2 regions of the Lysinibacillus sp. FSL M8-0355 genome follow, and region 2 is predicted to be linked to the other one. Evidence: predicted binding sites of a transcription regulator. Region 2 holds the regulator's gene; the other holds the start of a gene.
The links. The regulator LexA, encoded in region 2, represses DNA repair genes until DNA is damaged. The targets are predictions, from matches to a motif close to CGAACATATGTTCG.
Positions count from the first base shown of each region.

Region 1: the regulator LexA is predicted to act here: its motif matches at 10,497-10,510, upstream of MKY46_RS15925 (carbohydrate kinase).

Region 1 is NZ_JBBPAI010000001.1:3,276,150-3,291,723, forward strand. It holds gene MKY46_RS15890 (YfcC family protein) at 256-1,662, opposite strand; gene MKY46_RS15895 (lytic polysaccharide monooxygenase) at 2,224-3,579, shown strand; gene MKY46_RS15900 (alpha/beta hydrolase) at 3,918-5,018, opposite strand; gene MKY46_RS15905 (DUF2642 domain-containing protein) at 5,291-5,506, opposite strand; gene dtd (D-aminoacyl-tRNA deacylase) at 5,578-6,018, opposite strand; gene MKY46_RS15915 (RelA/SpoT family protein) at 6,054-8,249, opposite strand; gene MKY46_RS15920 (pseudouridine-5'-phosphate glycosidase) at 8,454-9,368, opposite strand; gene MKY46_RS15925 (carbohydrate kinase) at 9,373-10,464, opposite strand; gene MKY46_RS15930 (MFS transporter) at 10,585-11,835, opposite strand; gene MKY46_RS15935 (MarR family winged helix-turn-helix transcriptional regulator) at 12,025-12,483, shown strand; gene MKY46_RS15940 (adenine phosphoribosyltransferase) at 12,935-13,447, opposite strand; gene recJ (single-stranded-DNA-specific exonuclease RecJ) at 13,483-15,574, opposite strand, start outside.
Region 2 is NZ_JBBPAI010000001.1:1,283,073-1,298,646, reverse strand. It holds gene MKY46_RS06130 (PspA/IM30 family protein) at 5-643, shown strand; gene liaF (cell wall-active antibiotics response protein LiaF) at 756-1,439, shown strand; gene MKY46_RS06120 (sensor histidine kinase) at 1,436-2,476, shown strand; gene MKY46_RS06115 (response regulator transcription factor) at 2,451-3,083, shown strand; gene tkt (transketolase) at 3,385-5,379, opposite strand; gene MKY46_RS06105 (DUF896 domain-containing protein) at 5,504-5,737, opposite strand; gene MKY46_RS06100 (GNAT family N-acetyltransferase) at 5,924-6,445, shown strand; gene def (peptide deformylase) at 7,241-7,816, shown strand; gene MKY46_RS06090 (YneB family resolvase-like protein) at 7,855-8,520, opposite strand; gene yneA (cell division suppressor protein YneA) at 8,517-8,831, opposite strand; gene lexA (transcriptional repressor LexA) at 8,998-9,615, shown strand; gene MKY46_RS06075 (gamma-glutamyl-gamma-aminobutyrate hydrolase family protein) at 9,726-10,448, opposite strand; gene MKY46_RS06070 (prepilin peptidase) at 10,482-11,234, opposite strand; gene MKY46_RS06065 (hypothetical protein) at 11,302-11,991, opposite strand; gene MKY46_RS06060 (PilN domain-containing protein) at 11,988-12,581, opposite strand; gene pilM (type IV pilus biogenesis protein PilM) at 12,581-13,555, opposite strand; gene MKY46_RS06050 (prepilin-type N-terminal cleavage/methylation domain-containing protein) at 13,668-14,153, opposite strand; gene MKY46_RS06045 (type II secretion system F family protein) at 14,241-15,446, opposite strand; gene MKY46_RS06040 (type IV pilus twitching motility protein PilT) at 15,443-15,574, opposite strand, start outside.

The sequences.
Region 1 (15,574 bases), 2.0 Mb from region 2:
CATTATTTGTATTCTTAGAGGGAATAAGCTCTTATTATTAATGTAGAGAAGTGATGCGTGACAACACCTCGCCATAAAGAGCAGTGAAGACCTTCACTTTATTTGAAAACCTTCACTAAAAAGGTAACACTTTTGTAGGTTGGAATGGAGTCAAGTAGCCTGCAACGGAAATCCATTTCTACCTTCCAATTGACTGTTTTGTTTTTCAACACTAAGAAAAAAGCTGCGGATGCTATCCACAGCTTTTTTCACGTATTAAGAAACCCCTATTGCTACCGCAGCAATTAACGCCAGGCATGCAATCACTGCCCAGCCAAGAATCATCTTCCAAATGAATTTGATCCACTTTTCATAGGGAATGCCTGCAACCGCTAAATAGGCCATTAAGGCAGATGAAGTAGGAATAATAGAGTTCGTTAAGGAATCCCCATATTGGAAGGCTAATACAGCCACTTGTCGTTCTAACCCTAATAAATCGGTAATTGGTATCATAATCGGCATTGTTGCGGCTGCCTGTCCACTACCAGATGAAATAAATAAATTTAACAGTGCTTGAATAAATAACATACCGATTGCACTGATAGCATGTGGTAAATGCCCAATTGTTTCCGATGCCGCATAAACGATAGTATCGATAATTTTCCCTTGCTCTAAAACAACCGTAATCGCACGGGCAAAACCTACAATTAAAGCACCGAATGTTACAGCCTTCGCTCCTTCAATGAAGGAATCAAAAATAGTTGCAGGTTTCAACCCACCAATTAGCCCTGCAATTAACCCCATAATTAAAAAGGAGGCGGTTAACTGTGTTAAGAACCAGCCCCAATTAAATACACCATAAATATTAAAGCCAATTCCACAAGCCATCACAATAAATACAAATTTATGCTTTCCTGTTAATGTGGGAATGTCAATAACGGATACATTAGATTTAGCTTTTTGCTCGATGTCATAAATAACACTTGCCTGTGGATTCTTTTTCACCTTAAAGGCATAGCGAGATACATAGAAAATAGCAAAACCTAACACAAAAACATAGACAACTGCACGGAAGCCGATCCCAGAGAATAACGGTACATCTGCTAATGATTGTGCAACACCCACCGTAAAGGGATTAAGCATCCCTCCAAAAAATCCACTGGCCGCTCCAAGTGTGATCATGGCAGTCCCTGTCACAGCATCGAAGCCCATCGCACGCGCAATTGCTACACCAATCGGTACGAAAATAATTGTTTCTTCGGCCATCCCCATTGTAAAACCACCAACAGAGAATAAAATCATTGATAATGGGATAAGTAATTTTTCTCTTCCCTCTAAAGCTTTTACCCCTTTATAAACACCAGCTTCAATGGCACCCGTGGAACGAATAATCCCAAAAACACCACTGACTAAGAAAATGTAGAAAATAATTTGAGCCCCTTTTTCAAGACCCATTGGAATAGCTGTAAACATTTCGAAAAATGAAACTGGATCACTCTCAATATGATGATAGCTTCCATCTACAACGAGCATTCGCCCTTCCTTATCCTCTATTCGTTCAAACTCACCTGCTGGAATAATATAGCTTGCAATACCCGCTAAAAAAATAATAGCAAAAATAATGGTATATGTATGAGGTACTTTCAGCCAGCTTCTTTTCTTTACACCTTGTTCATTTTCCATGACATCACCCTCCTTTTAATCAATTTAGACATTTGCATTATATTGTCGCTATATGTCGTTAATTGAAAATAAATATACATGAGTTCAAATTTATTGTAAAGTATTAATTTTCTATTATTTCAGAAATTCTATTTATTTGTTGCCACAGCAAGCTTTCTCAGACGCCCCTGCTGATAAGGATGCTTATCCTCTGCTACATAAAATATTCATACTCGATTAATTGGATAATTATGCGTTCAGCAGAGCGCCGTAATTTGAGTATTGTGACCAAGGTTAACAACTTCTATAGCTACATTTCACGAATGAGAAGAGTAACTGTACGTAAATTGACAAATTTTAATAGATTTGAAAATTTTATTATAATAGCTAATTATTTTTAATAGAAAACAATCCTCTAAAGTAAGATATTTGCCCAATCAAGGTCTATATACTCATTAATTTTGCAACAAAAGTTATTTGCACAACAAAACTATTATCCTATAAAAACAGACTTTGAATAATTTTTAATATATTGCTATCATACTAGTTGCTATCCAATTCCAACAAAAGGAGACTAGTTATATGAATACTAAATTCGCAAAAAAGTTAAGTAAAAAGGGAATAAGTGCTGCCATATTAGCAGCAGGAATCATGGGTATTTCAATGGCACCTAATGCATATGCCCATGGATTTGTTGAAAAACCAGCTAGCCGAGCTGCTTTATGTAGTCAAAATTATGGAGCACTTAATTTAATGTGCGGAAACATAATGTATGAGCCACAGAGTTTAGAGGCACCTAAGGGATTTCCACAAAGTGGGCCGGCTGATGGAAAAATCGCATCTGCTGGAGGTCTATTTGGTGGCATACTCGATCAACAAACCGCTGATCGTTGGTTTAAGAACACGATTACAGGAGGTTCAAATACCTTTACATGGAAGTATACAGCGCCACATTTGACAAGCAAATGGCACTATTATATTACTAAAAAGGGATGGAATCCAAATAAACCATTAAACCGTGCTGACCTTGAGCTAATTGCAACTGTAGAACATAATAGTTCTGCTGCATCGAATAATCTAACTCATACAATTAACGTGCCAACTGATCGTAGTGGTTACCACATTATTCTAGCTGTTTGGGATGTAGCTGATACTTCAAATGCATTCTATAATGTAATCGACGTTAATTTAGTGAATAATGGAAATGTAGATATAGAAGCTCCAACTCAGCCAAATGGATTACATACTACGAAAGTTACTTCAAACAGTGCCGAGCTAAAATGGAGTCCTTCTACAGACAATGTGAGTGTAAAAGAATACCAGATATTACGTGATAATAAAGTAGTTGGAGTGGTACCAGGAACAACATTCACAGATAAAAATTTAAAACCGACTACCAAGTATACATATACGGTAAAAGCAGTGGATGCAGCTGGGAATGTTTCTAATGAAAGTGAATCGATAGTTGTAGAGACAATGCATACAGCTCCAGATACAGAAGCACCAACGCAACCAACTGCACTTCACACAATGGGCGTAACATCTTCAAGTGTAGACTTAATGTGGAGTGCATCAGAGGATAATGTAGCAGTTGACCATTATGTTATATATCAAGGAACACAAGTAGATCAAATGTCTGTTGTTGGAACATCAAAAACTACATCATTTATGGACATGAATCTCCAATCGAATACAACATATATGTATGCAGTAACTGCAGTGGATGCGGCTGGAAATGAATCAATTAAAAGTTCCATTTTAACTGTGACTACAAAAGATCTAGGGGCTTCTTATGAGCAATGGAGTCCATTTAAGGCGTACACAAAAGGAGATAAGGTTGAGTACCAAGGAAAGATTTATGTAGCCGTTCAAAGCTATCAAGGATACGGAGATCCAAATTGGATAAACGCATTGTCTTTATGGAAAGAAATTGAGTAAAGTCCTAGTATGAGATTGCAGTGATTGAAAAGATCCTTTTAAATCAACAATAGTTTTATTTCAATAGATAATAGCTATCAATTCATGTTAGAAGTTAAATAAATTCATACAAAGGCCATCGAGAAGTCGCTCTCGATGGCTTTTGTCATTTTTCTCTCTCTTTATTTTCCAACATTTAGTAAAACTTTGCCGTATCCAACCCCTGCATGGAGAGGAAGCGGAGAGGCGCTCGCCTACAGAAAAGCAAGTAATCCATGCATGTGTATATACTAATTCAATCGCTTGCATTATTGATTCTGCTTCCACAAGTTACAATTAACAAAAGTAAAAAAGACACATTATAAGGAATTGAAAACCTTTTTTACCCATTCAAGAAACTCTCTCATATAGTGTTCCTGCTTAAAGCCATGATTCTGACCTTCTACTACAACTTCAGTAATATCCGCATCTGCTACTCGTGCAGATTGAATATATTCTTGTGGCCCTTTTACCCCAACAGCTAAATCATTCGTCCCATAAGCAATAAACTGAGGTATATTTGCTGTGCTAAAATGTTTAGATAAATCTGTCTGATTCAAAAGCTCTTCACGCACTTCTGGACTTCTTACATCTTCATCTTTAAAAGAAGCAAAGAGCATAGGCACATTATAGCGATAGGTCAATGCTGGATAAATCATAGCTGCAGAGACTACTTGATCATCGACTGCATCGATGTCATCAAGCTGATAACTATCAGGAAACAGATTTTTCCCCTGAATGAGATTAATAAAGCTACCGGTTTGAAAACCACCCGCGCTAAAACCGATCAATCCAATTTTATCTGGATGAATACCATAATCATTTGCATGATAACGTAGATAACGGACAGCCCGCTGAACATCCAATTGGGGAATAGGCCATTCATATGGGTTAGAACGATAGTGTAGAACGAATGCATTGATACCTGCCTTATTTAATGATTCAGCTACTTCTTTTCCTTCAGCAGTTCCACCATCCATTTCCTTAAAGCCATAGCCACCTCCTGGAATAATAATGATGGCACTGTCACTGTTTGACCTCGTATAAGGAATCAGATATGGTTCATCTTCATAGGTAGATTTTTCATAGCCTCCTACAATTTCATGGACATATGTAAAGGTATCAATTGCAGCTTCATTGTCTTTATATTCTTCTCCCACAATACTAGTAGAAAATTTGAATGTTGCTAAGAGTCTGTTAGGATTACCCTTAATATTCATATCGTCTAGCTTACTTCCAGAATGATTTCCTGCAACTTCTTCTCCCCAAATTTCAACCTTGTGCTCAATATCCGCAACTGGCTTGCCTGGTTTATTCCCAAATGGATTAATCTCGAGAATAGCGTATCCACCCCCTATAAACAAAGCGAAAATAGCTAGAATTATTCCCACTATCTTGGCTATTTTCTTCATTATGTTCATAATATATAACCTCCTTTAAACCTATTCATGACAGTATTAAATAGTATATTAGCAGCCATTCCTACTTGTTTCTTAGTTGAGTATAATTCTAGTCGCTTTATGACCGATTTCACAAGAGACATACCAAAAGTGTCTTTCTCCATGAACGATCCCTGCTTCTGCCCTCAAACCAATATAAACTCCATATTCTAATAATTAAATTTGCTCATTATACCTTAAAATATAAAAAAGAACCTTCTATCATCTTTTATGATTCGAAGGTTCGTACTTCATCAATTTTTTGTAGTTTCCAATGTAACCCATACAATTTCCTCCATTCGAATGAAGAAAGGGGTACGATTCATCTCAAGGATCATATGGTCAGGTAGTATGGATAATAAAATACCTTTTTGCATCGTTTTTTCTGTTTGCACCACTACTGCCTGGCCAATCATCATGTTAAGTGTTTCGTATAAATATGGATTAGATCTACTCCCTATCTGCGTCAAGTTTAAGACACTCCTTCCTATAAAACTAACCATACTCATTAGTATATGAAGGATTTATAGGAAATGTTCCATTATTTTGATTCTAGAAGTATTGTTACTGGACCATCGTTGATTAGTGCAACATCCATCATTGCACCAAAAATACCTGTTTCCACATGTAAGCCGAGCTCACGCAATGCTTGATTAAAAGCTTCCCACAGCGGTTCGGCTACTTCTGGTCTAGCTGCACTGATGAAACTAGGACGATTTCCCTTTTTTGCATCCCCATACAATGTAAATTGTGAGACGGATAAAATTGCGCCTCCATGCTCTAGGATCGAATGATTCATTTTTCCTTCCGCATCTTCCCAAAGGCGTAAATTAGCTACTTTTTTCGCTAAATAAGCGACATCCTCATGTGTATCCTCATGTGTAATACCTACTAGAAGAACATAGCCATTATCAATCGCTCCTGTGACAGTTCCGTCAACCGTTACAGAAGCAGCTTTACTGCGCTGTAATACTACTTTCATGCATTAAAACCCCAATTCTATGTTGTTGCCAATCATTAATTGATGACACGCTGCACCGAATAAATATCAGGTGTTTGTTTAATCCGCTCAACAACCTTATGCAAATGTGAAATGTTTGAAATGGAAATCGTTAAATGAATTGTTGCCATTTTATCACGATCAGCACGACCACTGACTGCTAAAATATTTGTTTTTGTTTCACTAACAATTTGCATAATTTCATTTAAAATACCAGGTCGATCAAAGGCTGACACTTCGATATCCACTGGATATTCTTTTTTCTCAGGGATGATTCCATGCTCCCATTCCACTTCAATTAAACGTTCTTGCTCATCCTCAATTTGAATATTTGGACAGTCTGCACGGTGTACAGAAACACCTCTACCTTTTGTAATAAAGCCTACAATCTCATCACCAGGTACAGGCGTACAACAACGAGAAAGTCGAATAAGCATATTATCAATGCCCTTGACGATGACACCCGATTCCGTTCGTTTTTGCGGAATTGGATTTTTCATTTTTTGTTCGATTTTCTCTAAAGCTTCTTCCTGCTCACGCTCTTTACGACGTTTTTCCGCTAAACGATTAACCACTTGCTGTGCAGTAATACCATTCACCCCTACTGCTGCATACAAGTCCTCCTCATTCGTATAGTTGAATTTATCACATACACGTTTGAGGTTTTCTGATGACATCGTTTCCTTTAAATCGAAATCCTGAGCACGAATTTCCTTTTCAATCATTTCTTTCCCTTTAATGATATTCTCTTCACGTAAATGTCGTTTAAAGAATTGCTTAATCTTATTTTTCGCCTGTGAGGATTGTGCTATTTTTAGCCAATCGCGGCTCGGACCAAAGGATTGTTTAGATGTTAAAATTTCAATGATATCGCCGGTTTTCAGTGGTGTATCAAGTGGCACCATTTTCCCATTGACTTTTGCCCCAATCGTACGATTTCCGACCTCTGAATGGACACGATAGGCAAAATCGATGGGCACAGAACCCGCTGGCAATTCGATGACATCGCCTTCAGGTGTAAATACGTAGACCATATCAGAAAATAAATCAAATTTTAAGGATTCCATAAATTCTTCGGCATTAGAAGATTCATTTTGGAATTCTAAAATCTCACGGAACCATGTTAATTTTTGATCGACATTTTGCTTTTGATGATCAACATTTTTGCCCTCTTTATACGCCCAGTGTGCCGCAATCCCATACTCTGCAATTTTGTGCATTTCCTTCGTACGAATCTGAACCTCTAATGGATCACCATAGGGTCCAATAACGGTCGTGTGTAAGGATTGATACAGGTTTTGTTTTGGCATGGCAATATAGTCTTTAAAGCGCCCTGGCATCGGTTTCCAGAGTGTATGCACAATCCCTAAAACCGCATAGCAATCTTTAATACTATCGACAAGTACACGTATGGCTAATAAATCATAAATTTCATTAAATTGTTTCTTTTGGAGCACCATTTTTCGATAAATACTGTAAATATGCTTTGGACGACCATAGATATCTGCTTCAATTTCAACCTCATTAAGCTGTGACTTCATCTCAGCCATGACATTCTCTAAATAAGCCTCACGCTCATCACGCTTTTTCTTCATCAAACTGACAATACGATAATATTGTTGTGGGTTTAAATAACGAAGTGCTGTATCTTCAAGCTCCCATTTTACAGTCGAGATTCCCAGACGATGTGCAAGTGGTGCAAAAATTTCTAGCGTCTCTTTCGATATACGTCGCTGCTTTTCAGCAGGTAAATGCTTTAACGTACGCATATTATGGAGACGGTCTGCTAGCTTAATTAAGATGACACGAATATCCTGTGCCATAGCTACAAACATTTTTCGATGATTCTCTGCTTGCTGCGCCTCTTTTGATAAATATTTAATTTTCCCTAGCTTTGTCACACCATCAACAAGCACGGCTACTTCTTCGCCAAATTCCCGTACCAAATCATCCCGCGTAAAATCCGTATCTTCGACAACATCATGTAAAAAACCTGCCGCTACTGTTTCCGGGTCCATTTGTAATTCAGCTAGAATACCTGCCACTTGTACTGGGTGAATGATATAAGGTTCACCAGAGCTACGGAATTGCTCAATATGGGCATCCCTTGCTAATTCATATGCTTTTTTCACGAATGTGACATTTTCATCATTCATGTAGGATTTGACTAACTCAAAAACGTCCTCAGGAGTCAAAATTTGCTCTTTCGCCATAACATGTCCACCTTGCTCGTCAAATTTTTCAGATTAGATATAAACTTAATTGTATAAAATTTTGTAGCCTATTGTAAAGAGACTGTGTCATTTAGTTTAGTTAATCTCGTGAACAGTTCGAAAAATGGAAAAAATATTCTTCTTTTTAATGAAAAAGACCCTTTGCGACAGGATGTCACAAAGGGTTCTTGTTTCGACAAATGATTAGTGTAATTGGTTGTAGGCAACAGCAATTTTTGCGCCAACGACTGCATTGTTTTTCACTAATGCAATGTTCGCATCAAGACTTTTACCTTCTGTTAATTCTTTTACTTTACCAAGTAAGAATGGTGTAACGTTTTTACCTTGAATACCATTCTCTTCAGCTTCAGCTAAAGCTTTTTCAATAATGTTTGTAATAAATGCATGATCTAATGCTTCAGCTTCTGGAATTGGGTTGGCAATGACAGCGCCACCTTTTAACCCTAATTGCCATTTCGCAGATAGCATTGCTGCAATCTCCTCTGGTGTATCAAGCTGGAAGTTGACATCGAAACCACTTTGACGTGTGTAGAATGCTGGTAATTCATCTGTACCATAACCAACTACTGGTACCCCTTTTGTTTCAAGGTATTCTAATGTAAGACCAATATCTAGAATAGATTTTGCACCCGCGCAAATAACAGCCACATTAGTTTGTGCTAATTCTTCTAAGTCAGCAGAGACATCCATTGTTGTTTCAGCACCACGGTGTACACCACCAATACCACCTGTTACAAAGATTTCAATGTCTGCAAGTTCAGCACAGATCATTGTAGCTGCAACTGTTGTCGCACCTAATTTTTTTGTTGCAAGTAAGTAGCCTAAGTCACGACGTGAAGCTTTTGCAACGCCTTGTGAATTTCCAAACATCTCTAGCTCTTCATCTGATAAACCGATTTTGATTTTGCCATCTATTAAGGCAATGGTTGCAGGTACTGCACCATTATCGCGAATAATTTGCTCAACTTCACGCGCAGTTTTCACATTTTGTGGATATGGCATACCGTGTGAAATGATTGTAGATTCTAATGCCACGATTGGTAGACCTTTTGCTTGTCCTGCTTTTACTTCTTCTGATAATACGATGAATTCTTTCATGTTGTTATTCCTCCATTTCATTTTTTAACAAATCTACTGATAATTCAGGTCTTACTGTATAAGGAGATGCCAATGTATTTTTAGCATTTGTTAACCCTGCATCAATACATGTCTCAAAAGATTGACCTGTCAACCAACTGTGTATCACAGCGCTGACAAACGCATCTCCTGCTCCTGTAACATCTTCAATTTTGTTGATCACTTTCGCAGCGAAATGACGAGGTGCGATCGTCGTAGATGCTGCATAAACACCCTTGCTACCAGCTGTGATAATGACATGTTCAGCACCTAGTTGTAAGAGCTGTTGTAATGCTTTTTCATAATGGGTAGCGTTTTCAATTTTATGTCCAACAATTGTTTCTGCTTCATCCGTGTTACAAATAAACCAAGTTACACCTTGTAATGTTTCAGGTAGTCGATTCATTTTTGGCGAAGATACTGGCACAATGACTAATGGAATGGCACGAGCAATGGCTACTTGTTGGATATACGCCACTGTTTCTTTCGGGCAATTTAAATCCAAAATAAAGCAACCAGCATTCACTAGCATTGTTTCATGCTTTTTCAACAAACTCGGTAACAGCAGGTCATAAACCTCCATATTGGCTACAGCTAATGCTAGCTCACCTTGTTCATCCATAATAGCTGTATAGGAACCCGTAGAAGCCTCAGCTAGCTGCTCCACATAACGTAGATTCATAAAGGATTCCGAAGCTTCTTGGATCACTTGCCAATCAGCATCTTTACCAGCCGTTGTTAATAACGTCACTTGATGGTTTAATCTGCCTAAGTTTTCAGCAATATTTCGACCAACTCCACCTACACTAAAAGAAGAGCTGGCAGGGTTAGATGTTCCAAATTGAACATTGCCCTTCACATGGAATTTTCGGTCTAAATTAGCTCCCCCGATGCAAATAATTTCATTTTCCTCGGGTAAAATATAAGCACGACCTACAATCTTTCCTTGCTTTGTTAAACTAGACACTAAATTAGCAAGCACGGGACGGGACAGATTCATTGTATCTGCCATCTCTTGCTGAGACATAAACGGGTTTTGGCGAATTAAAGCAAGCACCGCCTGTTCTCTTTCATTCATAGCATCACCTTTTGTTATATTTGTTTATATTATAAACTTTTGTTTGTTAAATGTCAAACTAATATTGATAAAAAAAGTTGAACCTCTTTCTGTCGAGGTTCAACTTTTTTAGTCGACTGTTTATCCTTGCTGAGGCGTTTGTTTTTTTACAATGATAACGAATAAGCTTGCCAATGCACAGAATAGGCCAGCAAGGAAAAAAGCCCATGTATAGGAATTGAAAAATTTATAAATCAACCCACCCCCATACGCAGCAACTGCCGCTCCTGCCTGATGTGAGGCGAATATCCATCCGTAAATAATACTGCTTTTTTGCATCCCAAAAATTTGTCGTGTAATGCTGATAGTTGGTGGTACTGTGGCAATCCAATCGAGTCCATAAAAGATGCTGAAAATCGTCAGTAAAACAAAGGAGCCTTGAGCGAGTGCATAAGGGAGTAGCAAGAGAGAAGCTCCCCTTAACAAGTAATACCAAAATAATAGCCAACGATTATCAAAACGATCCGATAGCCAGCCAGAGACAGTCGTGCCTAATAAGTTAAACACCCCCATAAAAGAAAGAAGAGATGCAGCGGTTACTAGCGGAACGCCAAAGCTAATACAATATGACACAAAGTGAGTTCCGATTAATCCACTTGTCGAAAGACCACAAATGAAAAAGCTGCCTGCTAAGAGCCAAAATGCTTTGACTTTAACTGCCTCTGCTAAACCAAGAAATGCCATACTAATTGGATTCTTCTTGGGCTGTACTTGCGGCTCTTCTATAATCTCATCATGACCGTAAGGGGTTAGACCAATATCTTGCGGCTTGTTTTTAATAAACATAGCAATCATGACGAACATCATGGTACTCAGGAGTAGGATTAATCCCATTGCCCATCGCCAAGAATAGTGTTCAATAATAATGGCTAGCACTGGCAGTAAAATTAATTGACCTGTGGCTGTACTAGCCGTTAAAATCCCAACTGCCAGCCCTCTGCGTTTAACAAACCAATGATTCGCTACATAGGGACTGAGCACCGTTAAAAAAAGGCTCGCACCAAGCCCAATGATGCCTCCCCAAATAATGATTAACTGCCAGGATTGGCTCATCCAAAAGGTTAAGGTCATTCCTACTATTAAAGTAGACATGGCACTAAGCATCATTTTCTTTAAGCCAATGACTTCAAGCAGCGCCGCCATAAATGGTCCAGATATGCCATATAAAAATAAACTTACAGCAAATGCTAAAGCAATCGTTGAGCGATTCCATTGAAATTCTTTTTCGAGGGGATCAAGGAAAACACCAGACGATGACATTGTAATCCCTGCTACAATAATCGAGAAAAATGTGACAATCAAAATCAACCAGCTATAATGAACTCGCTTCATCCTAACACCTTCTTTTCTTGTGAGATGCATAACAAAACATGTATATACATGTTTTGAGATCTCTTCATTCCATTTATATGTATATACATGTATAATGATAATAATCGTTCCTATAGCTGTCAAGCAGTCTTTTCTAGCTCTTAGGTGTATACTTACAATTAGTAGAATCCCCTCAAAGGAGTACTGACGATGAAGAAGCAACTTAAAACAATCGATTATACACAAATCTGTGTTTGTGCAAACCTTAGAAAAAAAACAAGGGTTGTCACACAATTATATGATAAGCTGCTACAGCCCACTGGTTTAAAGGTTACACAATATTCCATGCTGGCCCATATCGACCTTCAACAAACTGTCTCAATTAGCCGTTTAGGTGAAATTTTACAACTTGATCAAACGACTGTGACCCGTAATATTAATCTATTAAAGCAACATGGCTATGTTGAATTAAAGCGAGACACAAGCGATGCGCGCACTAAAAAGATTACGCTCACTGAAAAAGGATTAGAAAAGCTGCATGAAGCCGCACCCATTTGGCAAACGATTCAAGATAGAATCATCGAAGATATAGGAATCGAAAAATATGCAGATTTCTATGATACCTTGCGCACAATGCAGAAGATCATCCAAGCATATGATGAAGATTAAAAAGTACCTACTTTATTGGGCGCTTCAAACTGCAAACAACAGCCATCGAAAAGTTCACTCTCGATGGCTGTTGTCATTTTTTCTTCTAATTACTTACCAAATATAGAGTGGCATGATCAATATTTGGGCATCCATAAGCTTAGTAAGTCGTTTCTACTAAAGGGTAAATAGCAGCCTCTAATTTTCGCTCAAATGATATAAATTGATTAACCGTTACCATTTCTAATTGTTCATGTTTATTGATTTAATTTTCCGTCTTCAACTTTCATCAGCTTAAAAGTTTACGGTTAATCAAACAGTAATAGGGAAGAAGTTGGATGGAGCGAGGAAAGCAGCTTGGCCCGTATCGGCTTTACTTTATTTCATTGTAAAAGAAAAAGACTGTAGGCAAACTCGTAATTTCTTGAGTTTGTCTACAATCTGAAGTGCCCACTATGGTAGACGCTTTCTCTTAATATTGAATAAGTGTTTTAATATTTAGATCTCCAAGCTTTGCACGACCATTTAATTCTAAAAGTTCGATTAGGAAGGCACAGCCTACTACCTGACCACCTAATTCTTCTACTAAACGAACAGTTGCTTCAACTGTCCCACCCGTTGCTAGTAAATCATCACAGATTAAAACCTTTTGACCAGGCTTAATCGCATCATGATGCATTGTTAATGTATCTTGACCATATTCAAGACCATAGTCTGCACTAATAACCTCACGTGGTAATTTACCTGGTTTACGAACAGGTGCAAAGCCAATTTCAAGTGCATAGGCAACTGGGCAACCGATGATAAAACCACGAGCCTCAGGGCCAACTACAATTTCAGCTCCCACTTCTTTTGCATATTCTACAATTTGGTCTGTTGCATATTTGTATGCTGGTCCATTATCCATAATTGTCGTAATATCTCTGAAGCTAATGCCCTCTTTCGGCCAGTTTTCAACTGTTGTAACATATTGCTTTAAATCCATGTTATTGCTCCTCCTACGAAACGCTGTACGTCCGTTTATGTTAATCGTTCATCAAACCATTGTTTTAATTCTATATAAGGAGCATAGACAAGCTTTTGCTCCATTTCAATCTGTTCTGAACGTTGTTTGTAAGACGGTGCCTCTGTTAGTGCTTGTTTTGGGGCATTCACGTTGACAGTCGTCAGTCCACTCTCCATTTTAACAAAACCAAGCTCAAAAAACACCTGTGTCATAAATTTTAATACATCCAATGGCCAACCTGTATGCTTTGCTAAATCTGCTATATGCATATCAAGCGGAAAGGCTGGTCGATTTTTCAAAAATTTATAATACCAAGAAAATTGCTCACGAGTAGGTAAACCACTAAAGTATTGCGAATCAGGCATATAAAAATGCGCATAAATACGTGAAGGTGTCGTCTTCTGTAACACCTCTTCTAGTTTTTGAACTTGTTGTGGCAAATCTAAGAGCACAATATAATCACTTTGTTCCACATTGGATAGTGCTGGGTCAACTACTGTAATAGGAGCACCAATCAATGATTGATAATACGCCATCGTTGCTGGATGAAAGGCAATAAACTGTGCCTCATCCTTCGGTACCGTATTAAGCCAACGCGCAGTTTGACGGATACCACGAATATCAAATAGCTGCCATTCCGTTGTTTGGACATCCTCGATCATAAATTGGGCTTTTTTACGTCCTTGCCATTCATTAATTTGTAAATCGCCTATAAAGGATACTTTAATGCCATACGTTAATTCATCATGTAAATGTCCTTTATTAAAGCCGACACTATCTAATTTATCATAGCCATTTGTTAATTCCATTTTAATATGATTCTCAGCTGCTCCAATTTTACGCATAGATGAGATTTCAACATCCTCAAGTACGTAAACAGGCTTTGGAAAATCTGTTCCAAATGGTCCTAGTGCTGAAATTTCTTCAATAGCATCTGCTGAAACTTCATCGATGCTTAACGGAATATCAATATGGACGATGGGTGTTAATTGCTCCTCTGTTAAACATTCTCTTGCCTGTGCATCCAAGCGTGTACGTAGTTCATCCACATGCTCTAACGATAAGGTCATGCCTGCGGCCATAGGATGTCCACCAAAATGCGGTAAAATATCTCGGTTTTTAGCTAGTTCATTATATAGATGGAAGCCTTCAATGCTTCGAGCGGAACCCTTTGCTGTGCCCTTTTCTGGATCAAGTGAAAGGACAATGGTTGGACGATAGTACTGCTCAACAAGTCGTGAGGCAACTATTCCAACAACGCCTGCATTCCAGCCTTCCCCCGCCACAACAAGAACTAAGGAATTGCCGATTTTTTCATCCGATTCAATAAGTGCAATGGCCTCATCTGTAATGCTTTTCACAATATCTTTGCGCTCTGTATTGCAGGCATTAAGCTGCTTTGCCAATGCGCTTGCTTTAGCACTATCATCTGCCATTAATAACTCGACTCCTGGAGCTGCTTCTCCGAGTCGACCAACAGCATTTAATCGAGGACCAAAATAAAAGCCAATTGTCTCTTCCGTAATTTTTGCCTGCTCTGTACTGGCTATATCACACATTGCTTGTACCCATGGACTAAGGGAACGACGCATTTCCTGTATACCTCGCTTCACGAGATAGCGATTTTCATCCACTAAAGGAACTAAATCGGCTACAGTTCCAATCGCCACCAATTCCATTAAATGGATTGGTAGTTCACCATATAAAGCATGTGCTAACTTAAAGGCTACACCTACTCCAGCTAGCTCTCCAAACGGATAATGTCCTTCTGGTAATCGAGGATGAAGAATAATATCTGCTGGCGGTAGTTCCTCACCTGGCTCATGGTGATCTGTCACAATGACATCCATGCCAAGCTCTTTAGCCACTCGAACAGGTTCGATACCAGATATCCCGTTATCTACTGTAATGATTAACTGTACACCCTCTTCATATGCTTCACGAAATAATGCTTCATGTGGACCATAACCATGGATAAAACGATTGGGGATTTTAAAGGATACATCCGCTCCAAGATCTAGTAAAACATTTAGCATAACAGTCGTGCTTGTGACACCATCGGCATCATAATCGCCATAGACTAAAATCTTCTGCCCATTTTCTAAT
Region 2 (15,574 bases):
TTAAATGAATTTATTTCAACGTTTTAGATATACAGTAGAGGCAGACTTACATCAAATATTTGATAAAAAGGAACAAAAAAATCCGATTGCAATGTTAAATCAATACATTCGCGAGGCAGAAAAACAAACAGAACAAACAGGTAAATTATTAGAACGACAAGGGCAATTAAAAGAAAAGCTAGAGCAAGAATATAAGCAAAATGCTGAATTACTAGCTAAACGTGAAGCCCAACTAACATTGGCAACAACTAGTGGTGAACAGGATTTAATTGATTTCGCTACAGATGAAGTAACGGCTTACACAGCTCGTAATCATACACTACAAGCGAGCATTGAATCGAGTACACGTGAATACTTCGAGCTAGAGCGTAAATTCGAAACAATGAAGCATAAAATTAAAGATATGAAAGTACGTCAATTACAGCTGATGGGAAAAGAAAATGTAACACGTGCTCACCATCAAATGGACGGCATGATTGCCAAAAACAATAAAACAAATTTTGAAGATTTAGAAGCCTATATCGATAAATTAGCTTACCAAATCGATAAAGATCATGAGGTAACAACTTTCGAGGCAAGACTGGCAGAATTAGAAAAAAAAGCAGCAGAAGATCACTCACCACTGCTAATTGAAAATAAATAACATGTTATAATGAAAGCAATGCGCCAACTTTATAAGGCGCATTCTTTCACGTTTAAAAATAGAGGGTCCCATTCCCTCTCTTATACTATTAGTAGAAGGAAGGGTGACCCTCTTGCAAAATTTCACAACAAATAAGCTCACGTTTTGGGTACTATGCTTCTTTTTACTCGTCTTTGTAGAGCTTACTATTTTTAATAATGGCGGAGCCTTCTGTTTATTGATTGGGGCAGTACTTCTTTATTTAAGTTTTTCCAAAAAAGTTCGTTTTTTTAAATGGACAGGAATTTTCTTCATTGCTATTGCTTTGTTTACCATGTGGAGCCTACGTTTATTCGTCGTCATCATGCTCTTATATATGCTTTATCAATACCTACAACGAGAAAACGAACCAAAGGTAGTCGGTGCAGAGCTTTTTGAAAAGCTTCCTACAACTAAAAATGACTTGATTGGCACAATGCCAGCACCTACAGAAGCGTACAAATGGCAAGATGTACAAATTCAACGCCTTGCAGGAGATATTACGATTGATACAACACAAACAATTTTACCTGCTGGCACTAGTCTCATTACAATTCGCCAAGGGATCGGGAAAGTTCAAATCTATATTCCCTATGAAATCCCTTTCCGTTTACAGTATACGACGTTATTTGGTGAGCTTATCTGCTTACATAAGGGGCCACAACGCATCTTAAATGAAAGTATTACTTTCGCTGACGGCAACCCTGAGGATGCTAAACGCGTTTTAATTATTCATGTCGCAACCTGGCTGGGAGATTTGGAGGTGCTACGAAAATGATTGCCTTTATCTCAAGATTGTTTACGCTATTTTTCATTTTAATGAGTGCTGTTTTCGGTCTGCTTGTGGCGGTATGGGGCAATCCGGATGAAAAAACATGGGAGCCATTGTGGCAGCAGACTTACGATAATATTCCGCTAGGAGGCATCATCGTAGTTAGCCTGTTTGTACTTAGCTTCCTATTTGCTAGCTGGATCAGCATGACTGCTCGGGCACGAGAAGCTCAAGCAACACGCATTGTGAAGCAATTAATCGAGCCTGATTTTATTTTCCCTAAAAAACAAGCACTTCCGAAATCATTAAAAAAGGCAATAGTTCAAACAAGTGAATTAATCGATACACAGCGAAAAAGCTTACAGCGACTCTCCAATGAACGGGCAGAAGCAAATGATAAAATTATTCAGGAGCGTATTATTGCTGAACGCCAACGACTTGCTAGGGAATTGCATGATTCCGTATCACAGCAATTATTTGCGGCTTCTATGTTACTCTCAGCATTAACTGAAAATGACGAAAATGCTACTAGCTTAAAACAGGTGGAAAAGATTGTTCAGCAGGCACAGCTAGAAATGCGCGCATTGCTGCTCCACTTACGACCTGTAGCTCTACACAATAAAACGCTAGCACAAGGCTTAGAGGAATTGATTATTGAACTTCAACAAAAAGTTTATTTCCATATTGAATATGAGCTAGAGGAAATGGCCTTAACAAAAGCAGAAGAAGACCATTTATTCCGTATTGCACAGGAAGCCCTCTCTAACACGCTCCGTCATGCCAAAGCAAGTGAAGTGGAGTTACTGCTTGTTGCACGAGATGACTTAGCCATTTTACGAATTCAGGATAATGGGTTAGGCTTTGATGTGGAGGCCGATAAATCAACTTCGTACGGCTTACAAAATATAGCTGAACGAGCTGTTGAAATTGGCTGCACATACAAAATTGTGTCCGTGCCTGAAGAAGGAACGATTGTGGAGGTTAAAATTCCGCTACAGAAGGAGGAGGTTCATGTCGATGATACAAGTGCTCATAGTGGATGATCATGAAATGGTACGGATTGGCGTTTCAGCCTATCTTTCAGCACAACCAGATATTACAGTTGTAGGTGAGGCTGAAAACGGCAAAGAGGCTGTGGAGCGTGCCCTTGCCCTAAGACCTGATATTATTTTAATGGATAATGTCATGCCCATCATGACAGGAGCAGAGGCAACAGCGGAAATTTTAACGGCATGGCCAGAGGCAAAAATCATGATGGTGACTAGTTTTTTAGATGACGATAAAGTCTACCCTGCTTTAGAGGCTGGTGCGGTAAGCTATATTTTAAAAACTTCTAATGCTAAACAAATTGCCGATGCTATTCGTAAAACCATAGGTGGCGAAACAGTATTAGAGCCAGAAGTCACATCCAAAATGATGCACCGTATGCGCCACGGTAATAATACGCCCCTTTACGAACAGCTCACTGACCGTGAAATGGAAGTATTATTGCTCATGGCAAAGGGTAAAGCCAATCAGGAAATCGCTGACGAACTATACATTGCCTTAAAGACCGTAAAAACACATGTTAGCAATATTTTAGCAAAGCTCGAAGTGCAAGATCGTACACAGGCCGTTGTCTACGCTTTTCAAAATGGCCTTGCTAAATAAACACCTACATAAAAAACTGCATGTCAGCATGCAGTTTTTTCATGTATTTAGAGATACTTGATTAGATCCACAATATACCTTTTCTAATTCTTGTCGTGATCCATAACCATATGTCACGCCGATAGCATCAAAATCATTTTCACAAGCCCCGATCATGATAAATTGTTCCTTTGGATACTTGGCAAAATGATGCAGCACCTCTGCAATAATCTCACTTTTATCATAATGAAAAACGATAAAAAATACCGCAACACTCAGCGAACTTAAACATCGACTGAGTGTTGCGGTATTTTAATATAAATTATAGTGCTTTTACTTTCGCTACGACATTTTCTACAGTGAATCCGTATTTTTCCATTACTAATTCACCTGGAGCTGATGCACCGAACTTGTCGATTGCAAGAACGTCACCTTCAAAGCCAGTATATTTATGCCAGCCAAATGATGCACCCATTTCAATCGCAAGACGTTTTGTCACAGCTTTTGGTAGGACAGATTCTTTATAAGCTGCGTCTTGTTTTTCAAAGCGATCCATAGACGGCATGGAAACAACTGCCACATCCACACCTTCTGCTTTTAATGCTTTCTGTGCTTCAACAGCAAGTGAAACCTCAGAGCCTGTTGCGATTAAAATAGCATCTGCTACTTCTTTTGTAGCAGGAGATACTGTGTAAGCACCCTTCGTAACACCATCACGAACTGTTTCAATAGAAGCGTCAAGGACAGGTAAGTTTTGACGAGATAATACTAAAACAGTTGGCGTTTTTTCTGATGCTACGGCAAGCTCCCAAGCTACCGCTGATTCATTTGCATCCGCAGGACGAATAACAGATAGATTTGGCATCGCACGTAGTGATGCAAGGTGTTCGATTGGTTCATGTGTTGGACCATCTTCCCCTACTGCAATAGAGTCATGTGTAAATACATATGTTACAGGAAGCCCCATTAATGCAGAAAGACGAACTGCTGGACGAACATAATCAGAGAATACGAAGAACGTACCGCCAAATACATTTAAACCACCATGAAGAGCCATACCGTTCATCGCAGCACCCATTGCAAATTCACGAACACCAAACCAGATGTTGCGACCAGCATAATCGTCTGCAGAGAAATCGCCTGCGCCCTTCATCGTTGTTTTATTGGAGCCAGCAAGGTCAGCGGAACCACCAAAGAATGAAGGAGTTTTCTTCGCAATGGCATTAATCGCGTCACCAGAAGAAGAACGTGTTGCTACAGATTTACCTGCCTCATATACTGGTAGCTCTGACGCAAAGTCCTCTGGTAATTCACCATTCATCGCTTTTTCAAATTGAGCCGCTAACTCTGGGAACTCTTCTTTATATGCAGCAAATTTAGCATTCCAAGCTTCCTCAGATTGTGCACCTTGTATTTCAGCAGCAGCATTAAATGTATCATACACTTCAGCAGGAATTTGGAATGGCTCGTGTGCCCATTCATACGCAGCTTTCGTTAAGACAACTTCATCTGTACCAAGTGGCGCACCATGTGAATCTGCTTTACCAGATTTATTTGGAGAACCAAAACCAATCACTGTTTTTACTTCAATTAATGTTGGTTTGCCAGTTGATTTTTTCGCTTCTTCAATTGTGGCATTAATGGCATCTACATCTGTACCATCAGCCACTTTTAAGTAATTCCAGCCATAAGATTCAAAGCGTTTTTGTACGTTTTCTGAGAATGACTTTTCTAAGTCACCGTCTAAAGAAATATCATTAGAATCGTAAAGTACGATTAATTTTTCAAGTTTTAAGTGACCAGCCAATGAAATAGCTTCAGCTGCTACACCTTCCATTAAGTCACCATCACCACAAAGGGCAAATGTGTAGTGGTCAACGATATCATGACCAGGTTTATTGTAAGTAGCCGCTAAATGACGCTCAGCCATTGCCATACCAACTGTCATAGCAATCCCTTGACCAAGCGGACCAGTTGTTGCCTCCACACCTACTGTATGACCGTATTCAGGATGTCCTGGTGTTAATGAATCCCATTGGCGGAAGTTTTGAATTTCTTCCATTGGTAAACCATAGCCTCCAAGATGAAGTAAGCTGTACAGAAGCATAGAACCATGACCAGCTGATAGTACAAAACGATCACGGTTATACCATTTTGGATTTGCTGGATTATGGCGTAATTGTTTTGTCCATAGCGTATAAGCCATTGGCGCCGCCCCCATTGGTAAACCTGGGTGACCAGAATTTGCTTTTTCGATAGCGTCGATTGACAAAGTTCGAATAGCATTAATTGCTAAAAGATCCGCGTGTTGAGTCATTATATTGTGACATCCTTTCTCGTCCTATATTGTTCTTTTACAGTTTAGTCAACATTGCTTTAGAAAACAATGCTTTTGTTATACTAATTGCGTTTTCATACATACTTTATTGAATTGTGTCACATTAATTTAGAAATTTATTTTTTTTAGCTTGTCTTACTTTCTCTGGTGTCACATCATTACCTTCTGCATCTACCACTTTTACATTTTCAATCGTATCTCGCATAGTCGCTCTAAACGTATCTAAGTACTCCTTGCGAAGCGCTGTTCGCTCCTTAGCCTCTGCTTCTGTTAATTGACCACTTTTGGCCTTAGCAGAAAGTTCATTAATTCGGTTAATTTTTTCCTTTGATAACATTGTTACACACCTTTCAATACCTAGCTTAATGACTTCAGTATGCAAAGTATAGCATGCTTTCCCTTAAAATGCAGTTATACCAACCCTTAATAACACTTCTTAGCCATAATTTACATGACTTCCAGATGTTAGTCGTGTATAACTAATAATAAAAGGAAAAAATTTATATTTATTGGAGGAAATTAAATGAACATCACAACACAGCGATTACTTATCCGAAAATTTGAAGCCCAAGATTGGCAGGCTGTTTATAGCTATATGTCTGATGAAACGGTGATGCATTATATGCCTGAAGGAGTTTTAACGGAAGAACAAGTCCAAAAATTTATAACAGAAAATAGCGCGGATCAAGCTAAGCATTTTGCCATTACTTTACGCGATCAACCAGAAGTTATTGGTCATTTAGTTTTTCATCGATGCTTTGGCGAACATACCTATGAAATTGGATGGGTATTGAATCCTGCTTATCAGCAACATGGCTATGCATCAGAAGCTGCTCAAGCCCTATTAGATTATGGATTTTCCAAATTGAAGCTTCATAGAATAATAGCAACATGCCAACCCGAAAATATAGCTTCTTACCGAGTGATGGAAAAGATCGGTATGCGGCGTGAAGGATTTTTTAAAAAATGTATACCGCATGGTGACAATTGGTGGGATGAATACTATTACGCAATCTTGCAGGAAGAATGGCATAAAATTCTATAAAATGACCAAATGTTGTTGAAAAAGATCATGTCAAAGGCAAAAAAAGCAACTTTGCAAGGTGAGGGGTTGATTTCCGTTCCGCCAGCGTCCTTTCCAGGGGACGTCCGCTGAGCCGCTTCACTCACTTCCGCTCGCTCCAGGGTCTCAGCTGTGACGCTAAATCCCCTAGGAGTGACGCTGGCTCCACTCCAATCAACCATTTGGCAAAAGTGCCTTTTCCTTCTCTTTCATACGAGCCGTCACGATCAAAATCGCTCATTATTTGTATTCTTAGAGGGAATAAGCTCTTATTTTCAATGTGGAGAAGTGATGCGTGACACCCTCCCCTCCAGAAAGAGTAGTGAATACTTTCACTTTATTTGCCTTTGCTCAAAAGAAACATTTTTATGGATTGGAGTGGAAGGCTACTTGAATCCCGTGGGATAGCGAGACAGACGAGCCCCTGCACGGAGCGACAGCGGAGGAAGCGGCTCGGCGCTCGCCCACAGGAAAGCAAGTAGCCTGCAACGGAAATCCATTTCTACCTTTCAATTGACTGTTTTGTTTTTCAACATTTGGTCATTCAGTAAAAAGAGTATAAAATAAATGGCTAACACTTCGGACAAAACGGAGGGATACACCTGAGGAGTATGATCAAAATGGTGAGAAACAAATTAGGGATAACCAAAGCTATACTTACGAAAGAATGCGGTGTTGTTAGACAGACAATTAATTGTATTGAAAATGATAAGTACGAGCCATTAGCTTTGAAGATGGCTAAAGTCCTCAATAGCCGTATTGATGAGGTGTTTATGTATGACTAAATTTCTTCCTGATTCGATCATTACCATGAAAGATTTTGTGAAAGAAGACTCGGTATTATTACGAAAACAAACCGAAGAAGTGACGACACCCTTAAACCAAGAGGATCGAAATACTTTATTAGCTATGCTGCAATATCTCAAAAACAGCCAAGATCCAACGCTAGCAAAAAAATATAAGCTTCGCCCTGGAACTGGGTTGTCTGCAAATCAAATAGGTGTAGACAAACGAATGTTTGCTGTACTATTTGATCATAATGAAATGGTGTTTATCAATCCCAAAATCATAAGTCATTCCCTCAATATGATTTATTTACCTGATGGAGAAGGCTGCCTGTCGGTTAATCGACCTGTCCATGGTTTTGTGCCAAGATACGAGCGTATTAAGGTCAGAGCATATGACATTGATGGTCAAGAATTCATCCTGCCGTTTCAGGGCTATGGGGCGATCGTTGTCCAACATGAAATCGATCATTTAAATGGCATAATGTTTTATGATCGAATAAATAAAGAGTATCCTTTTCAACTACCTACTAACATCATCATCGACAGTTTGGCTTCCTATCAATAGCATTTTTTACTGTGAATAAAAAAGATTAGCAGGCGATATTATTTGCCTGCTAATCTTTCTTGATGTTCTTGGAAGCGACGATGAACAGTCGCTTTACTTACTTCAAAGCCCAACCCTCGAAGCGTGATCGAAATTTCCTCAAAGGTAAATCCACGTTTGCGTAGCTTGACAATTTCATCTACAGGTAGATCCTTTCGCTCCTGCCCATAGGGATTCCCTCGGTTCGATAAATTATTTTCAGGACGATAGCCATTTTCTACAGCGCGTCGCATGCCTCGACGTATTTTAGCATTATGGATTCTTCGTTGATACTCCTCCACGATTGCTAAAATCTCAAGCAGCATCGTGTCCATTTCATTTAGTTGAACGGGTCCTGCATCGCGCATGGAAAAAACATCTGTTGCTGATTTTTGCAATAAATGCAACACAGCCATCCTTGCGTTCCCACGTCCTAATCGTGTTTCATCTTGTACAAAAAGGGCATTAATTCCCTTTTCTTTAATGAAATCAAGCATTTCAAGCAAGCCATCGCGTTCCACATCATAGCCGCTATGCTTATCCTTAAATACACCCTTTACCTCATAGCCTTGCTCTCTAGCGTAGCGCAGCAACTCTTCCTGTTGGCGCTCTAATGAGGAGCTTTGTGTTTCTTTTTCAGTACTTACACGGCAATAGACAACAGCCGACATTTGTTTATTCATCATTGTTCAGTTCTCGCAATTTCGATAGTATGGATGGGATTGGCTTGATCACCCAATACAGGAATAACTAGAGACTTTCCTGCCACAATTTTAATATCTGCTAATTCATTTTCTGTTTTGACCAGCTTAATCCAATCATCTGTACTCATCTTACCACGGTATTGCTCTGCTAACGACCACAAGCTATCCCCATGTTCAATTTGAATTTCTGCGTAGTTAACATCTCCTGGATCAGTGATGTAAAGGTATCCTGCAAATAATAGACAAGCTCCTAATAAAATGGAGATATGTGTATTTTTCTTTAACCATGTCATAGTTACAACCCCTTTTTTAGAATGTTTGTTCGGAATGTATGTTCTCATAATAAAGCGAACAAACGTTTTTGTCAAACACTTTTCGAACCTATGTTTGCATACATGTTCGCATTCTGTTATACTATCAAATAAGAAGAATGATATTAGAAAAAAGAGGTGAGCACTCATGAAAAAAGTTTCGAAAAGACAAGAGGACATTTTGGCTTTTATTAAAGAAGAGGTACGAGCTAAGGGATATCCACCATCAGTACGTGAAATCGGGGAAGCAGTCGGACTTGCTTCAAGTTCAACTGTTCATGGTCATTTAGCTCGATTAGAACAAAAGGGCTTTATTCGTCGAGATCCAACAAAGCCACGTGCAATTGAAATTTTAGAGCCTGAAGAGTCTATTCAAAAGCAGCAAGTCATTCATGTACCACTTGTGGGGAAGGTAACTGCTGGTTCCCCAATTACTGCTATTGAAAACATTGAAGAATATTTCCCATTACCAGATACGTATGGCACAAGCGAGGATCAGTTATTCATGCTAGAGATTATGGGGGAATCTATGATTGAAGCAGGAATTTTAGACGGCGATTTAGTTATTGTGAAGCAAAAGGCAACAGCTAATAACGGAGATATTGTTGTAGCCATGACAGCAGAGGATGAAGCAACGGTCAAACGTTTCTTCAAGGAAAAAAATCATTTCCGTTTACAGCCTGAAAACTCATCTATGGAGCCTATTATCGTCGATCAAGTTTCTATTTTAGGACAAGTTGTAGGACTATATCGTCGTGTACATTAATCATTTAAAGTAGGTTTTGAGGATTATGTGTTCCTTCTAAGAGCATGTATCCTCTTTTTTACGCAAAAAAAGAATCCATATATGGTTGGATTCTTTGTACAGTCCCCCTGCTACGCTTCCTTTTTGAATTTTAAGCTAGCTTCAACAAAGGCTGAAAATAATTTTTGTGCAGGCTCATCTCCTGCTATAGCTAGTTCCTCGGGATGCCACTGAACAGCCAAGCAAAATGGCAACTCTTCATGAACAACTGCTTCGATAATGCCATCACTCGATTTTGCTGCTACTTTTAATTTCTCTGCTAATACATTAACTGCCTGATGATGAAATGAATTTACCGCTATTTTCTCTTGTTGTAAAATGGTCGCTAATAAATTCTCCTCCATAATTTGTACATAATGAGTAGCTACAGCTCGAGCAGATTGCTGTACATGCTTGAGCAGCTTAGTACTAAAATGGTCACTATCAATATCCTGAAATAAAGTACCACCTAGTGCTACATTTAGTATTTGAATGCCTCGGCAAATACCCAAAATAGGCATCTTTCGTGTGAATGCCGCTTCAATTAATGCTAACTCTACCGTATCTCTTGCTGGATGAATTTTCCCTAGTTTTGGTGCAGGCTCTGCCCCATACAGAAATGGATGCACGTCATAGCCTCCAGATAACAATAAACCATCTGTAAGGGATAGAATTTGTGTGGCATCCTCCTCTACGCCAAGTGGAATAATAAGCGGAATCCCACCTGCATCAATGATACTTTTACTGTAAGCAGCATTTAATCGAGAGGATAAATCATCTTCCACAAAGGCTGTAATGCCAATAATCGGTTTCACTTGCTTCCCTCCATATGCTTGAAGATTGAACAATTACCAAAAACCTAAATACCAATCGATTAATGAATCCCCATAAAAATAGACAATGATAGCGGCTAATGCAATAGAAGGTCCAAAAGGAATAGGTGTTTTTCTCCCCTGCTTGTTCTTCGTTAACACGACAAGCCCGACAATCATGCCGATAACTGCAGCTATAAATAATGTTAACAGTGTATGCATTGTACCAAGAACAAGTCCAATTAAAAAGAATAATTTAATATCGCCTCCACCCATGCCCCCGTTTGATATCACAGCAATACTATATAATATGCCGAAACCAACGACTGCACCTACAGCACAGTCCCACCAGGGTGTTAATGGCGACAATACTCGTCCAATAATAAGGAAGGGTAAAAAGAATAAAAGCACCTTATTCGGAATCAGCATATAGGCTATATCAGAAACAACAATGATGACTAATAATGAAATAAAAAATAGGGCTACTATAAACTCTATGCTCCAACCAAGCTGCCAATATGCAAAGGCAAACAATAATCCTGTTAATAATTCCATTACTGGATAAATCCAAGCTATTTTATTACCACAGCTCCGACATTTCCCCCCAAAAAACACATAAGATAAAACTGGCACTAAATCAAGCGCCGTCAGTTGCCTTTGACATTTAGTACAATGTGAAGGAGGTTGTACAATCGACTCCTTCTGTGGCACACGTAAGCCCACCACATTATAAAAAGAGCCAAAGACAAGCCCAAATAAAAATAGAAAGATTGTATAAGCCATTTCCAATTTTCTGTCCTCCTAAACTAATAGGCGCCCATACAGATGCAGTATGGAACGCCTATCAATGCAATTATTACTCTCCTTCGTAATAGAACGTCGTCACCTGGACGGTAGCTTGTAAAGTAAGATCCGTATCTTTTTCTAATTGATCCTGCTCTCCAGGCAATTTGAATTCGATTGTATCAGTTTTCATCACACGCTGTAATTGTTCAATTTCCTGTAAAAAGCTCTCTAGAGAATTAAAATCAAGCGCCCCAACCTCTAATATAAAAGTAATCAACTTTAAATTCGATGGTAAGGAATCCTTTGAAATAGATGAAATCGGTGAACTCGTAATCTTGTTATCCTGCTCACCATTAACCTCTTCTTCAGCTTGCTCCAACAGATTAAGGTCTTGCGATACATCTGATTGCGAAACAGCCGCATCATCATTTTGAACTGTTAATGACTTTATGCGTGTTCCTGTCACTTCCTCAATCTCAGCTAAATCTAGTATGATCTTTTCAACAGCTCTTGTTGTAGGTAGCTTCTGTCTTAACGCTAAAACATTGATAGTCGGCTGACCCTGCTCCTTGTCTAATTGAGCTAATTTTTCTTTTACACTAGAAATCTCTTGCTGGAGTTGTGATACATGACTCTCTTTTGCTTCTACTTCATTTAATCTTGGTAATAATAAATAATAATAAAGCGCAAATAAAATAGAAACGATTAAAGTCAATAACAAGATAATAGATGAATTTTTACTACTCGTTAATTTATTCATGAGCGTCGTCCTCCAGCTAAATACATAAAGTCGATTGTCGCCGTAATGGACACTGAATAACGTGGTACTTCTTTAAATTTTTGTTCAGGCGTTAATTCCTTCTGTTCGCCAAGCTCTATATCGAAGTTTGACACTGTATTAATTTGTGCGTCTGTAAAAAAACTACTCATTAAAAGTCGCTCTACATATTTCGATATATCGGTCATCGTTTCAAAATCCACTTCAATAGTAACTGTATTTTCCCCAAAAACGTAGCTACGCAAGTATGTTTGAGTTGGTAGTAAAGTTTTCGTTTCATCAATTAATGGGGTTACAGGATAAGAAACACCTTGAATATAGGCAACAGATTCCTCCAATGATCCCTGATCAACACTTTGTCTTACATCTAACTCTTGCTGTAATTGTTCAAGCTGTGTCGTTAATGTCTTTTCCTCAGCAGATAAACGTGACAAATCACTTTTAGCTGTAAAAAATATAAATAGTAAATAAGCTACTATTAGACCCACAATGACAATTATCAAGCTATAAAAAAGCTTTGGTGAAGTAGACCGTTTTTCAAGCTGTGGTAAGAGGTTTATATCTGGAACCATTAATGAACCTCCTTCAAAGCTAAGCCTAGCAATGTTGAAAATTCTTTTTTAAAATAAGGAAAGAACTTTTCAATTTTTGCTCCATCAACAATCATCAAAGGTGTCTCTAAATTAGAAGATAATAAGGTTCCTATTGATTTAAGTAACGGGTTATCACCAAGCATTATGATTTCATCTACTGTTTTTTCCCCTTTATGTAAAGAAAACTTAAAGAAATTCATCATTCGATCAATTTCTAAAACCTGATCCATGACGACCATCTGGTAATCTTCGGTTTCACCATTGTAGAGAAATTGGTAGCTAAATTCATCGACTTTTTTGCCCTGCCATTGTGCCATATCTGTTTCAATTGATTGATAACGTAAAAACTCAACCTGTCCGTTTGAAAAGATACTAATGGAAAGTTCATTGATAGACCACTCAGCAATTAAATATGTTTTATTAGGCATTAACATTGACATATGTTCTAATAAACGTATATTGCATAATGCTCGAATATCGGCCGCTTCAGGGTCCAAGGAGACATCTAACAGCATTCCTACTATTTTCGTAATTTCCTCTGAAGGTGCTGCAAATAATATCGCTTTACCGTCCTCCGCATCGGGATCATAAACATCAATTAACGGGTCCTGAAAAGGTAAATGAATAGAATGGCCCAACTCCATTTCAGCATATCCTCGTAATTCCTGAGGTTTAACATCTTTAGGATGCTCGAAAGTTTTTAATAAAACAGTTGTATCAGGCACAAACATACGAACAGCCTGTTTTTTTCCTGTCCACTTCACAACCTGTTCTTTAATAATTTCAAAAAGAGCCACCTCATCTATGATTGCTCCATTTTCAACAATATCAGCTGGTAAAGGATATTCATAGCCATGCCATTGACTAGGCTCAGGTCCTTTCGCCACAATCGCACGTAGCACATAATCCTTCAGTTCAATCGATACATGCGACTTTCTCTTTCTCTTAAACATGTGAAAAGACCTCCTTTTCCTATTCAGTATAAATGATTTTATCAATTAGTCATCCATTCCCCAGCCAGAAACGCAAGAAAATTATCGTTTCTGAATGGGTTGGGAGGACTGATTATTGAGTTTTAGTATTTTCTGTTTTTTTCTTATCTACTCCTGCACTTTTTAATAGTTTATTAAGTTCTTCTTCAAATATTGTTATTGCACCTGCAGTTGAGCTAACTTTGAGACTCTCTGTTTTAATCTCTTCAAATCTACCATATGAAATTGACCATTTTTTTTCACTTTCGTTATACGTTACTTTATCATTGCTTCCTAGCTCAATACCATCTACAAACGCTTCTAATTCATCTTTCACACACTCATTATCTGAGCTGTCTCCTTTACAAGCGCCATCAATATAAGCAATCTTAGCACCAGATAGAATATTTGATGCTTCTGCTAAAATAGCACGGTCCTTTGACTTATTAATAATATTACCAATTGCAGGCACAGCGATTGCTGCGATAATTGCTAAAATAACAATTACAGCTAAAAGTTCAACTAATGTTAAACCCTTCTCATTTTTCAATAGTTTTTTATTTTTCCATTTTTTAAACATAGAGAATTCCTCCTTAGTAGTTTTATATGAAGTGTGAAAACACGGTCTTCTAATTCAATTTCTAAATAAGTTTTATATAATTAAAAATTACATATTTTCATATAGTTGGAACATTGGTAAGAATATAGCCGCAACAATTACTCCTACAACAAGAGCAAGTACTATAATCATTAAAGGTTCGATAAGTGACTTCATTGTATCGACGGCACGGTTTACTTCTTCCTCGTAAAAATCAGCAATTTTTTCAAGCATGTAATCCAAGGAGCCTGTTTTCTCACCAATTGCTGTCATTTGTGTAACAAGAGGTGGAAATAGCCAGCTTTTTTCAAGTGGCTCTGATAATGTGCCACCCTTTTCTAAATTATCGCGGGCCTCCAGCACTACTTTTCCCATAACTGGATTACCTCCGACTTTTTCAACAATCGTTAGGGCTTGTAAAATCGGCACCGAGCTACTAAAAAGAGTAGATAGAGTTCTCGTCATTCTCGCTATAATATCTTTTTGTAAAAGTTGGCCAAAGATAGGCATGCGGAGTAACAAAACATTAACTGTATAATGAAACTCTTTATTATTTTTATAAAAATAACGTGATCCCACTACTAACATTAATAGCCCTAAAATCACGAGATACCAAAACTGAATCAGCCAATCACTTATACCAACAACAATAACTGTAATTAGCGGCATTTCTAAGTCCATATCTTTAAATGCATCCATAAAGGTAGGCACAATAAAAACCATTAAAAACATGCCAACCACCAGCGTTAAAAGGGATAATATTGCTGGATAGGTCATTGCCGATTGAATTTTTTTCTTGATGTTATATTGCTTTTCTAGTGTGCTTGCCAGACGATCTAATGTGTCGTCAACGTTACCAGTAGCCTCTCCAGCACGCATCATATTGACAAAAAGCAAGGGAAACACTTTGGTATGTTTGCCTGCTGCATCTGAAAATGCCATCCCACTCCGAATATCCTCTTCAACTTGCATCAATGCTCGCTTTAGTGGTTTATTCCGTGTTTGCTCACCCAAAATACGCGTCGCTTCAACGACAGGGACACCAGCACGAATTAATGTCGCATACTGCCGACAATAAATAACAAACTCTTGGTGCTTCACTTTTGTACCAATGGCAATGTCCTTATGTAAAATGCTATTTGATTCTTGAAGCTCTCGCGCATTTATTCCTTGTGCACGAAGCTTCTCCATAGCAATTTTTTTATTTGGGGCTTCAATAATGCCCTTTTTAGGTGCTCCTGTTTTGGTGCGACCACTATAACGAAATACAGTCAACTATAATCACCAGCGTTCATGTATGGCCGTGCATCTTCTAGCGAGATCTTACCTGTGGTAATCAGGTGCTGCATCGAAGATTCTAATGTGTGCATGCCCAATGCTTTACTTGTCTGCATTACGCTTGG